Regions from separate parts of the Faecalibacterium sp. Marseille-P9590 genome, predicted to be linked through region 2. Evidence: a T-box and tRNA genes for the amino acid it is inferred to sense, from the RefSeq annotation. Region 2 holds a T-box; the other regions hold tRNA genes.
What was found. The T-box of region 2 lies ahead of J3349_RS13725 (valine--tRNA ligase). A T-box ahead of a tRNA ligase gene usually reads a tRNA of that ligase, here a tRNA-Val.
Positions count from the first base shown of each region.

Region 1: it encodes a tRNA-Val, which carries the amino acid that the T-box ahead of J3349_RS13725 (valine--tRNA ligase) is inferred to sense. The anticodon was not compared.
Region 3: it encodes a tRNA-Val, which carries the amino acid that the T-box ahead of J3349_RS13725 (valine--tRNA ligase) is inferred to sense. The anticodon was not compared.

Region 1 is NZ_JAFREF010000012.1:66,629-70,909, reverse strand. It holds gene ruvB (Holliday junction branch migration DNA helicase RuvB) at 1-816, opposite strand, end outside; gene ruvA (Holliday junction branch migration protein RuvA) at 820-1,431, opposite strand; gene ruvC (crossover junction endodeoxyribonuclease RuvC) at 1,442-1,954, opposite strand; tRNA gene J3349_RS12040 (tRNA-Val) at 2,178-2,253, shown strand; gene J3349_RS12035 (hypothetical protein) at 2,693-2,878, shown strand; gene J3349_RS12030 (recombinase family protein) at 3,157-4,281, shown strand, end outside.
Region 2 is NZ_JAFREF010000019.1:4,554-8,834, reverse strand. It holds gene J3349_RS13735 (bifunctional homocysteine S-methyltransferase/methylenetetrahydrofolate reductase) at 1-358, shown strand, start outside; gene J3349_RS13730 (hypothetical protein) at 489-2,018, shown strand; T-box leader at 2,165-2,391, shown strand; gene J3349_RS13725 (valine--tRNA ligase) at 2,450-4,281, shown strand, end outside.
Region 3 is NZ_JAFREF010000003.1:22,399-26,679, forward strand. It holds gene J3349_RS04995 (M3 family oligoendopeptidase) at 1-1,436, shown strand, start outside; gene mscL (large conductance mechanosensitive channel protein MscL) at 1,511-1,957, shown strand; tRNA gene J3349_RS05005 (tRNA-Val) at 2,127-2,202, shown strand; gene J3349_RS05010 (GNAT family N-acetyltransferase) at 2,554-2,994, shown strand; gene J3349_RS05015 (CidA/LrgA family protein) at 3,231-3,557, shown strand; gene J3349_RS05020 (LrgB family protein) at 3,550-4,257, shown strand.

The DNA of each region.
Region 1 (4,281 bases), on a different contig from region 2:
CAGGCTGCGGTCCAGTTCATCCAGACCCAGCGCGTCCACGTCCATCCGCTTGAGGCTCAGCAACGCCACATCCCGGTCGATGATGCCGTCGCCCAGCACGGTGGCAAAGTCGCGCACACGCTTGAGGAAGCGGTTCGCCACACGGGGTGTGCCGCGGCTGCACTTGGCCAGCTCATAAGCACCCTCGGGGGTGATGGGCTGGTCGAGGATGCCCGCCGAGCGGATGATGATATTGCTCAGCTCGTCGGGGCTGTAGAGCTCCAGCTTGAGCAGCACGCCGAAGCGGTCGCGCAGAGGGCCGGTGATCTGGCCCGCACGGGTGGTAGCACCCACCAGCGTGAACCGGGGCAGATTGATGCGGATGCTCTGGGCGCTGGGGCCTTTGCCTATCATAATATCCAGCGCGTAATCTTCCAGTGCCGGGTAAAGCACCTCTTCCACCTGCCGGGAGAGGCGGTGTATCTCGTCGATGAAGAGGACGTCGCCCTCCTGCAGATTGGTCAGCAGGGCGGCGAGGTCGCCGGGCTTTTCGATGGCCGGGCCGCTGGTGATGCGGATCTGCACCCCCATCTCGTTGGCGATGATGCCCGCCAACGTCGTCTTGCCCAGACCCGGAGGGCCGTAGAGCAGGATGTGGTCCATGGGCTCGCCCCGGCGCTTGGCCGCTTCGAGATAGATTTTCAGGTTCTGTTTGACCTTTTCCTGTCCGATGTAGTCCTCCAGATGCTGGGGGCGGAGGTTGTTTTCCTCGCTGTCCGCCACCGTCATCCCGGGCTGCATCATTTTTGCGCCATAGAGCGCGGTATCGTCTTGCATCGTTTACCTCCTGCCCGCCATGCTGCGCAGCGCCAGTTTGATGATCTCTTCCACCGGGAGCGTACCGTCGATCTTGGAGACGGCCAGTGCGGCTTCGCTCTGGCTGTAGCCCAGCGACACCAGCGCGGCGATGGCCTGTCCTGCCCCCTGTGCGGCGGCGGTGTCCGAAGCAGCGCCCGCCACGTTTTCCAGGTCGATGCCGGCGGCAAAGCCTTTGGCGACCTTATCTTTCAGTTCCAGTACGATGCGCTGGGCCAGCTTGGGGCCGACACCGGACGCGGCCTTGAAGGCTTTGTGGTCGCCCGCCGAGATGGCCAGCGCCACACGGTCGGGTTCCATGACGCTCAGGATGGCAAGCCCCACCTTCGCGCCCACGCCCGACACCGAGGTGAGCAGCTCAAAACAGGCCTGCTGCTCCTCGCTGGCAAAGCCGTAGAGGCTGACGTCGTTCTCGGTGACGTTCATCACCGTATAGACGGTGGCTTCGTTCCCCACGCCGGGCAGCGCACCGGCCACGCTGGCCGGACACTGGGCGTAGTACCCCACGCCGCCGCAGCAGATGACCACAGCGTTCAGGGTCTTTTTGATGATCTTTCCGGTTAAGCTGTATATCATAATAACAACCTCAAATCGGCCCCGGCACACGCCGTACAAAGCGGTTGAGCTGGCTGCCGTTGGTGTGGCAGAAGGTGATGGCCATCGCCAGCGCGTCGGCGGTGTCGTCGGGCTTCGGGATGGCGGGCAGATGCAGCAGAATGCGGGTCATCTCCTGCACCTGCTTTTTCACGGCTTTGCCGTAGCCGGTGACGGCCTGCTTGACCTGCATCGGGGTGTACTCGTAGATAGGCAGACCCGCCTGCGCCGCCGCCAGCAGGATGACGCCGCGCGCCTCAGCCACGCCGATGACGGTGGTCTGGTTGTGCTGGTAGAACAGCTTTTCGATGGCCAGCACCTCCGGCTGCGTCCGCTCGATGACCTCTTTGACGCCCGCATACACTTCGTCCAACCGCCGCTCGAACGGCACGCCGGCGTCGGTACACACCGCGCCAAAATCCACCGGTGCAAAGCGGTTTCCCGCGTAATCCACCACGCCCCATCCCACGATGGCGTAGCCCGGGTCGATGCCCAATACTCTCATTCTGCGATACCTTTCCTATTGTAATCATCTTATTATAGCACACCTATAAAAAAGGGGCAACGATAACCTTTTAACTCCCAGCCTTCGCCCGCTTTCCCGCCCCTCCGGCAGAGGCGTCCCGGCCAGCCCCGGAAAGATTTTTTGAAGATTTTTGCAAAAAGGGCTTGATTTTTATTCCATCCTATGCTATCATAATTGAGCTGACTACAGCAAAACAGAATATGGACGGTTAGCTCAGCTGGTAGAGCATCTGCTTGACGTGCAGGAGGTCACAGGTTCGAGTCCTGTACCGTCCACCATACAGTTCGTACTCGAACCCAATTCTTTACGAAAAAGGGTTCGGGTACGTTTTTTGTTTATCGGAGGTTCTGCGGAAGGACTACTCGGAACGGTAAACGAGCAAAGGCAGGGTATCACTATGATAGTGGTATCCTGCCTTTTGCTTTGCGGAATCAAGTTCGCTTTGTGCGAACTTGATCGCCACCTATATGGCGCATTGAGGGCAATTGCTGCGTACGTGCGTACCGGGAGCCTGTACACCTCTGGCAAGGTGTAACACACTAGACTTTGTTCCAAAGTCCGTGTGCTAAGGGGGCAGGCTCCTTAGAATTCCTGTGGAGTGTGTACGCACGTACGCAGGAAAACGGCAAAATTTCACTATATCGGGGTGTTCTTTCATTGGAGAGTATGGTATACTCGGCTTAGTTCAACAAATCAAAATTTGGCGAGGTGATTTACATGAAAAAGAGCGCATCAAGAATCGTCGGTTTGGTAATGCTGATTATAGCTGTTGCATTTATAATGTTTGCGGTGAACCATCCAGAAATGAGTTTTCCTTGGAACAATACCATTACTTGGTTACTGTATGGTTTGTATGTTCTTGTGACAGTCGTGCTGCTTATTGCGCCTAAGATGAAGAAGTAAACAATTCCAGTTTGCCGTACTCGTTCCCAGCAGGGTTTGGGGCAGGCACGCCCCAACAAGAGCACTTCGGAAACTCACAAGAGGTGAAGAAGTGAAGTCCCGGATGGGCAGAAAATTTTCAAAAATTGAAAATTTGTGGCCACGGGACGATTCTTGCTCTCCCCTTTTTCGCTGCGTTTCGTAATTTTCACATTTCAATCTGCTCGCAGATTGTTGACAAGCTGCGCTTGACCCGATACTATAAAGGCAAGTCGAATACACGCCAAGGAGGTGCAACCATGACCGCCGTGATCTACGCCCGCTATTCATCTGACAGCCAGCGAGAAGCGTCCATTGAAGGACAACTGCGCGACTGCAAGGACTACGCCGAGAAGAACGGTATTACAGTGGTCGGCACCTACATCGACCGTGCCTACTCTGCCAAGACGGATGACCGTCCAGACTTCCAGAGGATGATCAAGGACAGCGCGAAGAAAATCTTCGATGTGGTTCTGGTCTGGAAGCTCGACCGCTTTGCCCGGAATCGGTTCGATGCCGTGAACTACAAGTACCAGCTGGAAAAGAACGGTGTCCATCTGGTGTCTGCCATGGAACCCATCTCGCAGGGGCCTGAAGGCATTATGGTGGAGAGTATGCTGATTGGCATGGCGGAATACTATTCCGCCGAACTCGCCCTGAAAGTGGCGCGCGGTGAGCGCGAAAACGCCCTCCAGTGCAAGTACAACGGCGGTGTGGTGCCGCTGGGCTTCACCATTGGCAAGGAGGACAGGCTGTACCATATCGACCCGGAGACGGCTCCCATCGTGCAAGAAATCTTCACCCGGTATGCCGACGGCGAACCGGCTGAGAAGATTGCGGCATCCCTGAACGAGCGCGGCCTGCGTACCCGCACCGGAAAGCCGTTCGTGAAGAACAGCTTCTTCCAGATCTTCCGCAACCGCCGCTACATCGGCGAATACCGCTACAAGGACATCGTGACGCCAGGCGGCATTCCGGCCATTGTTGACAAGGACTTGTTCGACCGGGTGCAGCAGCGTTTCGAGCAAAACAGGATCGCCCACGGTCGGCCTGCAAAAGAGGATGTGAGCTATCTGCTAACCACCAAGCTGTTCTGTGGCAAGTGCGGTACGCTCATGGGCGGCGAGAGCGGCACCAGCCACATGGGAAATACCTACTATTACTACAAGTGCGGCAATGCCAAACGCCACGGCAAGGCGCACTGCGACCTGAAAGCCATCCGCAAAGAGCCGCTGGAACGGTTCGTGGTGGAGACTGCCATCAAGGTGATTTTCAGCGATGAAATCATCGAACGGCTGATAGATTTAGTCATGGAAGCCCAGCAGAAGGAGAACACCCGGCTGCCTATTCTGAAAGACCAGCTCCGTGATACGGAGAAGCGGCTG
Region 2 (4,281 bases):
TTTGACCCAGCCGGTGCTGTCGGCACAGGCGGTGGAGAATCTCCGCAAGGCCCGGCAGACACTGGGCGAACGGGCTAAAATTCTGGCCGGCATGATGCCCGTGGTCAGCCAGCGGAACGCAATCTTTATGGAAAACGAGATCAACGGCATCCATGTGGAGGAGGACATCATCCAGCGCTTCGCGGGACTCGACCGGGAGCAGGGCGAGGCGCTGGGCCTTGAGGTGTCGATGCAGATGGCCCGGGAGGCTCTGCCCTACGCCGACGGCTTCTATCTCATGACCCCCTTCAACCGTGTGGCCCTGATGGAGCGGCTCATTGCCCGGCTGAAAACGGAGCTTCTGGACGCGGAAGGCTGAAATACAGATAAATCGTTGAAAGCGCCGCAATGAGATGATATTATAATAAAGAATAACGAACAGGGTCCCTGTGGACCCTGTTGCAGCGAATGCAGCGGGCCACACTCGAAAAGGAAGAGACATAAGAAAAATGCGGACACGGTATACCCTTATCAATATGGTCGTCAATGTGGGTGGACAGCTCATGAATCAGGTGCTGCTGTTCATCAGCCGGATGGTGTTCATCCACTATCTGTCGGCGGCATATCTGGGTGTCAACGGACTGTTCACCGATGTACTAGGCATCCTGAACCTTGCAGAGCTTGGAATCGGCACGGCGATGATATACAGCCTGTATGAGCCGGCTGCGAAGAATGATGAGCATCGGCTGGCGCAGCTGATGAACCTTTACCGGCTCCTCTACCGTATCGTGGCGGTCGTGGTGCTGCTCGTGGGCCTTGCACTGATGCCGTTTCTGGGCTTTTTCATCAAGGACAGCAGCGGCATCGAGCATCTGCGGCTCATCTATCTGATGTATGTGGCAAACTCGGTCTGCTCCTATCTGCTGAGCTATAAAAACTCCATCTATCTGGCCTACCAGAAAGCCTATGTCCGCAACCTCTGGGCGCAGCTCTGCGACGCGGTCAAGACTCTGTTCCAAATCGTCCTCATCGTGCTGACCGGAAACTTTATCCTTTATCTGGCGGTGCAGTTTGTGATGCAGTTCATCCCGAACATCATCGTATCGGTCAAGGTGGATAAGGAATTTCCCTACCTGAAAGAGTGCAGGGAGCTGCCGGAAAAAGAAAAATTTCACGGCATCCTGCGGAACGTCGGTGCCATGAGCTTCCACAAGCTGGGAACGGTCATCGTCCGGAACACGGACAGCCTGCTGATGTCCAGCTTCGTGGGTTTATTGTCAGTGGGCATCTACTCCAACTACAAGCTCGTTCTGTCCGGCATCAACAACCTGATGGATAAATTCTCGAATGCCTTTACCGGAAGTCTGGGCAATCTGGGAGCCATCGAGGATGAGACGCGGGTGTACAGTATCTACCGGGAACTGGATCTGCTCTTCTTCGTCATTTACGCTTACTGGACGGCGGGATTGTTCGCACTGTTCAACGCTTTTATCACCCTCTGCTTCGGCGCGGAATACTGCTTCTCCACGGCGACAGTCGCCGTCCTCGTGACGGAATTTTATGTTTCGGGTCAGCGGAAGGTCAACCTGCTCTTCCGTGAAGCCAAGGGCCTGTTCTGGTACGACCGGTATAAGCCGCTGTTCGAATCGGCCATCAATCTGGCAGCGTCGCTGCTGCTGGTGCAGAAGTTCGGCGTGGCAGGCATTCTGGGCGGAACGGTCATCAGCACCGTGACGACCTGCCTCTGGATGGAGCCTTACATCCTGATGCGCTACGGCATCCGGGAAGACTGGCAGGGCAAGCTGAAAGACTACTTTGTCCGCTACGCCGAACGCGCCGCTGTCGTCGCGGCGCTGGCCGCTGTCTCCTACGGATGGGTGAGCTTCTGCCCGGCGAAGAACATCGGCTGGTTTCTGCTGGACGGTGTGCTGTATACGCTGCTGTTCGGGGCTGTCATGGTGGTGCTCCACCGGAACGCGCCGGAGTTCAATCAGCTCAAGGGCCGTGTCACGGCTGTTTTGAAAAGGAGGGAAAGCTGAATGGCAGAGCGGGACAGCCACGTCCGGCCCATTCGGCAGAAGAACGGCGGTCTGAGCGCGGCCCGTACGCTGAACGGCAGCTGTGAAAATTTTGTTCCGGACAAAAAGAGATTGACAAAACGCACAAAAAACGCTATATTCTTTTTATAAATGCAAGGAAAAAGAGTGTGCGTCGTTTTCGCCATCCAGAGAGCCGGGGGCTGCTGAAAACCCGGTATGGCGGTGCGGTGTGCTGTCGCTTTTGAGCAGAGGCGGGGAAACAGGAGTAGTCGCCTCCGGGTCTGCCCCACGTTATCGGGGCATCAAGGGGCATACGGCAGAAAGCCGTGTGCAATTTGGGTGGTACCGCGGTTATATTACAGCCGTCCCATGGAACGCTCCGTGGGGCGGCTTTTTTCGTCCCACTCCAATTATTCATCTGGGAGGATACTATGAAAGAACTCGCAAAACAGTATGATCCGAGCCAGGTGGAAGACCGCATCTACCAGTTCTGGCTGGATGGCGGCTACTTCCACACCAAGGCCGACCCCGACAAGAAGCCCTACACCATCGTGATGCCCCCTCCGAACGTCACCGGCCAGCTCCACATGGGCCACGCCGTGGACAACACCATGCAGGACATCCTCATCCGCACCAAGCGGATGCAGGGCTATGCCGCCCTGTGGGTGCCTGGCACGGACCACGCTTCCATCGCTACGGAGGCCAAGGTCGTGGAGGCCATGCGTGCTGAGGGCCTGACCAAGGAAATGGTGGGCCGCGACGGCTTCCTGGAGCGCGCCTGGGCATGGAAGACCAAGTACGGCAACCGCATCGTCAGCCAGCTCAAGAAGCTGGGCAGCAGCTGCGACTGGGAGCGTGAGCGCTTCACCATGGACGAGGGCTGCTCTGAGGCTGTCAAGGAAGTCTTTGTCCGCCTGTACGACAAGGGCCTCATCTACCGCGGCAACCGCATGGTTAACTGGTGCCCCCACTGCAACACCTCCATTTCCGACGCCGAGGTGGAGTATGAGGAAAAGGACGGCAGCTTCTGGCACCTGCTCTACCCGGTCAAGGAGACCGGCGAGATGCTGGAACTGGCTACCACCCGTCCCGAGACCATGCTGGGCGATACCGCTGTTGCCATCAACGGCGATGACCCCCGCTATGCTCATCTGCACGGCTGCCATGTCATCCTGCCCCTGCTGAACAAGGAGATCCCCATCGTCTGCGACGAGCACGCCGACATGACCAAGGGTACCGGTGTCGTGAAGATCACCCCGGCCCACGACCCCAACGACTTTGAGGTCGGCCTGCGCCATGACCTGCCCATCGTCCGCGTCTTCACCTACGATGGTCGCATGACCGGCGCCGCCGACAAGGCTGCTGCCGACGCTCTGTTTGCTGCAGGCAAGAACACCGTCAACGAGCCTCATGTGCTGGACTGCGGCAAGTATGCCGGCATGACCACCCTCGAGGCCCGCAAGGCCATCCTCGCTGACCTGAAGGAGGGCGGCTTCCTGAAGGAGATCGAGCCTCTGAAGCACGAAGTCGGCACCTGCTACCGCTGCCACTCCACCATCGAGCCCATGGTGTCCAAGCAGTGGTTCGTCAAGATGGAGCCTCTGGCCAAGCCCGCCATCGAGAGCGTGGAGAAGGGCGACATCAAGTTCGTGCCGGAGCGCTTCACCAAGAACTATATGAACTGGATGAAGAACACCCGCGACTGGTGCATCAGCCGCCAGCTGTGGTGGGGCCACCAGATTCCGGCCTGGTACTGCGACGACTGCGGCGAGACTGTGGTCGCCAAGAGCGCACCCTGCACCTGCCCCAAGTGCGGCGGCACCAAGCTCACCCAGGACCCCGATACCCTCGACACCTGGTTCTCTTCCGCTCTGTGGCCCTTCAGCACTCTGGGCTGGCCCAATGAGGAAAGCGAAGACCTCAAGTATTTCTATCCCACCAACACCCTCGTCACCGGCTACGACATCATCGGCTTCTGGGTCAGCCGCATGATCTTCTCCGGTCTGGCTTACACCGGCAAGGCTCCCTTCGACACCGTCTGCATCCACGGCATCGTCCGCGACAGCCAGGGCCGCAAGATGTCCAAGAGCCTCGGCAACGGCATCGACCCGCTGGAAGTCATCGCCCAGTACGGCGCTGACGCACTGCGCTTCATGCTCGTGGACGGCTCTACCCCGGGCAACGACATGCGCTACAGCGAGAAGAAGGTGGAGGCTGCCCGCAACTTTGCAAACAAGCTGTGGAACGCTACCCGCTTCGTGCT
Region 3 (4,281 bases), on a different contig from region 2:
ACGCCAGCGTCGAGATCAGCCGCGCCTTCCTCGCCAACCCCCATGTGGACGCCCTGACCGAGGCCTTCGGTTCCACCTGCGTGGCCGGCATGAAGAACGCCGTGCTGGGCATGGACGAGCGCACCGTGGCCCTTCAGCAGGAGTACAACGCCCTCGTCAGCACCTACCAGCAGATCTACGGCGGTGCGCTGGTGGAGTTGGACGGCAAGCAGCTCACCATCCCCCAGCTTGGCCCCTACAAGGAGAGCACCGATGCCGCCACCCGCCGGGCCGCTTATGAGGCCGAGGCCGGTTACTTCGACGCCCACCGCGCCGAGCTGGACGAGCTGTACACCAAGATCGTCCAGAACCTGAACCAGCAGGCTCAGGTGATGGGCTTCCACGACTACAGCGAGCTCTCTTACGTGCGGATGAACCGCATCGGCTACGGCCCTGAGGACATCAAGCGCTTCCGCGACCAGGTGGCCCACGACGTCGTGCCGGAGCTGCAGAAGGTCATCGCTCTCAAGAACAGGCGCACCGGCATCCAGCACCCCACTTTTGCCGATCTGCCGGTGGCTTTCAAGGACGGCAACCCCAAGCCCATCGAGGGCTATGACGCCCGGATGTCCGCCGCCCGCACCATGTACCATGAACTCAGCCCCGAAACGGCAGAGTTCATCGACTTCATGCAGGACAACGAGCTGTTCGACGTCGAGAGCCGCCCCGGCAAGATGTCCGGAGGCTACATGACCAGCCTGCCCTCCTATAAAGCCCCCTTCATCTTCGCCAACTGGAACAATACTTCCGCTGACGTGGATGTTCTGACCCACGAGTGCGGCCACGCCTTCGAGGGCTATGTGGCTGAGCGCGATCCGAAGATCCCCGCCGACCTCGAATGCCCCGGCATGGAGAGCGCCGAGATCCACTCCATGGCCATGGAGTTCCTCACCGCACCGTGGCACCACCTGCTCTTCGGCAAGGACACCGACAAGTACGCCCTGCTCCACGCCGAAGACAGTTTCCTCTTCCTGGCCTACGGCTGCGCGGTGGATGAGTTCCAGCACATCATGTACCAGAACCCCGATTTGACCCCCGACCAGCGCAACCAGACCTGGCTGGAGCTGGAGCACAAGTACCGCCCCTGGATCGACTTTGACGCTCTGCCCTTCTATGGCCGCGGTGCAGGCTGGCAGCGTCAGCTCCACATCTACGAATGCCCCTTCTACTATATCGACTACTGCCTGTCCACCATGGCCGCTCTGCAGTTCTTCCTGCTGAGCCTCCATGACCAGAAAGATGCATGGGAGCGCTATCTGCGCCTCGTCCGCCGTGCCGGCACGGCCAGCTACACCGAGCTGTGCGAGACCGCCGGCCTGCAGGTGCCGTTCAACGACGGCTCCATCAAGGCCATCGCCCAGCAGATGAGCCAGTGGATCGCAGAGCATCAGGTCTGACTTGAAAATATTGCCGTCTTCTTGTATTATATAGGTATATCATGCCATCTGCGGCAAAAGGAGCGGTACTTATCATGTCAGAAAAGAAAACCAGCGGCATCAAGAATTTCTTTGAAGAGTTCAAAGCCTTCGCCATGCGCGGCAATGTGCTCGACATGGCAGTTGGTGTGGTCGTCGGCTCGGCTTTCACCGCGATCGTCAACTCTCTGGTAAACGACATCATCTCCCCCATCATCGGCCTGTTCTTCAACGCCGATTTCTCGGATGTCGTCATCCAGATCGGCGATGTTGGCATCGGCGTCGGTGCTTTTCTCAACGCCATCATCAACTTCCTCATCGTGGCCTTCGTGCTGTTCGTGACCATCAAGGCCATCAATATGCTGCACAAGAAGCCCTTGGAAGAGCCGAAGGAGCCCACCACCAAGAAATGCCCCTACTGCCAGAGCGAGATTGCTTTCAAGGCTGTCCGCTGCCCCCACTGCACTTCGAAGCTCGAGGGCTTTCCCGAAGCAAAGCTGTAATTTTCCCTGTTTTCTCCCCGGCGCTGTCCGCTCTTTGGACGCCGCCGGGGCTTTTTTGTGCCCTTTTTTCGGGGCGCAGAAAAGAAAATCAGAATTTTTTCGAAAAAAGTATTGCTTTTTCGGGCGAGTCATGGTATTATATCAGAGTCGTCACGACGCAACAGAATATGGACGGTTAGCTCAGCTGGTAGAGCATCTGCTTGACGTGCAGGAGGTCACAGGTTCGAGTCCTGTACCGTCCACCACATCCCCAGACCATTCGGTCTGGGGATTTTTTTGTGGTGGACGGTACAGGACGAGAACAGCACGGCCACGCCGCAGGCGTGGAAAACAACAGCCCAGTGGGCTGTTGTTTAGTGCGCGGTTTCCAACGACTAGGAATGTCTACCAAGAAAGCTCCGCCTGCCGGAGCACCATTTGCACCGCCTCGGTTGGGCGGGACAGGACAGGAACAATGTAAGTCAGAGCCATTCGTAAAAAACAAAGGCAGGGTATCATCGTGGCGATGGTATCCTGCCTTTTTCGCATCTGGGATGGTCTTTCGGTTAATGGTATGGTATACTCGGCTCAACAAATCGGAATTTGTGGAGGTAAGTATGATAGTACCTGTAGATGAAACAAATCTTCTTCAAGCCGCAACCATCCATTCCATATCCTGGAAGGAATCGCATCGTGCATTTTGTACTCCTGATTTCATAGAAACACACACGCCAGATCGGCAGCGGGAGTATTTGAGAAACAAGATGAACAACGGAACAAAGCTCTATATGCTTGTAGAAGAAAAACCAATAGGGGTTGTTTCTGTAACAAAGGGTTTAATAGAGGATCTTTATATTCTTCCAGATATGCAAAACATGGGTTATGGAACGAAATTGTTACTATACGCAGTAGGCCAATGTACGGATACCTCTACGCTGTGGATTCTTGAGAATAATGTAAATGCTGAGAGACTCTATCGTCGAATAGGCTTTAAGGAGACAGGGAGAAAGAACGCAATAACAAATAAACTTGATGAGATTGAGTTCGCATTGACATAAATTCCCGTTTATCGCGCTCTCCCACCGCAGGGTTTGGGGCAAGCACGCTATCCAAACCTCCAATTTTCCGCACCAAAGGGGCAAAATCTTGGCCAGTATTGCCGTTGCGCCGCAGGAATTTTTGGATTATACTGTTGACTTGTATCTTATTTTGTATTTTCCTGTTCAGTCGATCCAAAGGAGGCATCCTTACGAACTATCTGTTTCAATTTGCGCGTATTCTGGCGTTCTGCTTTTTGGGCGAGATCTGCCACGCAGTGCTCCCGCTCCCCATCCCGGCCAGCATCTACGGCCTGCTGCTGCTCCTGGCCGCGCTCCGCTTCGGCATCGTGAAGCTCGAGCAGGTCAAGGAAGTGGGCCTGTTCCTCACCAGCATCTTCCCGCTGCTGTTTGTGCCTGCCGCCGCGGGCGTCATGGAGCTGTGGGCAGAGATGGGCGAGATGCTGCTGCCCATCGTCATCGCCATCATCCCGGTGACAGTGCTGGTCCTCGTGAGTGCAGGCCGCACCACCCAGGCCCTCACCAGCCGCCGCGCTGCAAGGAAGGAGGCCGAACATGACTGAGCTTTTACAGGGCTTTCTCTCCGGGTCCGCCGCGTGGGGCGTGCTGCTGACGCTGGCCGCTTTCGCGCTGGGTGCTCTCATCAACAAAACCACCGGCAAGGCCATCTTCAACCCGCTGCTGCTGGGCAGCATCTTCGTCATCATCCTGCTGAGTGTGCTGAACATCCCCTACGCCGACTACAAGGTCAGTGCTGCCCCGGTGAACTATCTGCTGCTGCCGGCCACCATCAGCCTCGCTATCCCGCTCTATGAAAAATGGGACCTGCTGAAAGAGAACGCCGCCGCCATCATCGCGGGCATCTCAGTGGGTACGCTGGTGAGCCTGGGCAGCGCTTTGGCTCTGGCCCTCGCACTGGACCTCACTCGGGAGCAGTACGCCACCCTCCTGCCGAAGTCCGTCACCACGGCCATCAGCATGGACGTCGCCGCTGAGCTGGGCGGCATCGCTGCCCTGACGGGTGCCATCGTCATCCTCACCGGCATCGCAGGCAACCTGCTGGCCGAGGTGGTCTGCAAGATCTTCCACATCACCGACCCCATCGCAAAGGGCGTCGGCATCGGCACCTCGGCCCATGCCGTAGGCACCAGCAAAGCTCTGCAGATGGGTGAGGTCGAAGGTGCCATGAGCGGCCTGTCCATCGCCGTGGCCGGCGTCCTCACCGCCGTGCTCTGCCCCCTCTTCGTCAGCTTCATTCAGTAAAGATAGACAAAGTATCGCCCTCTG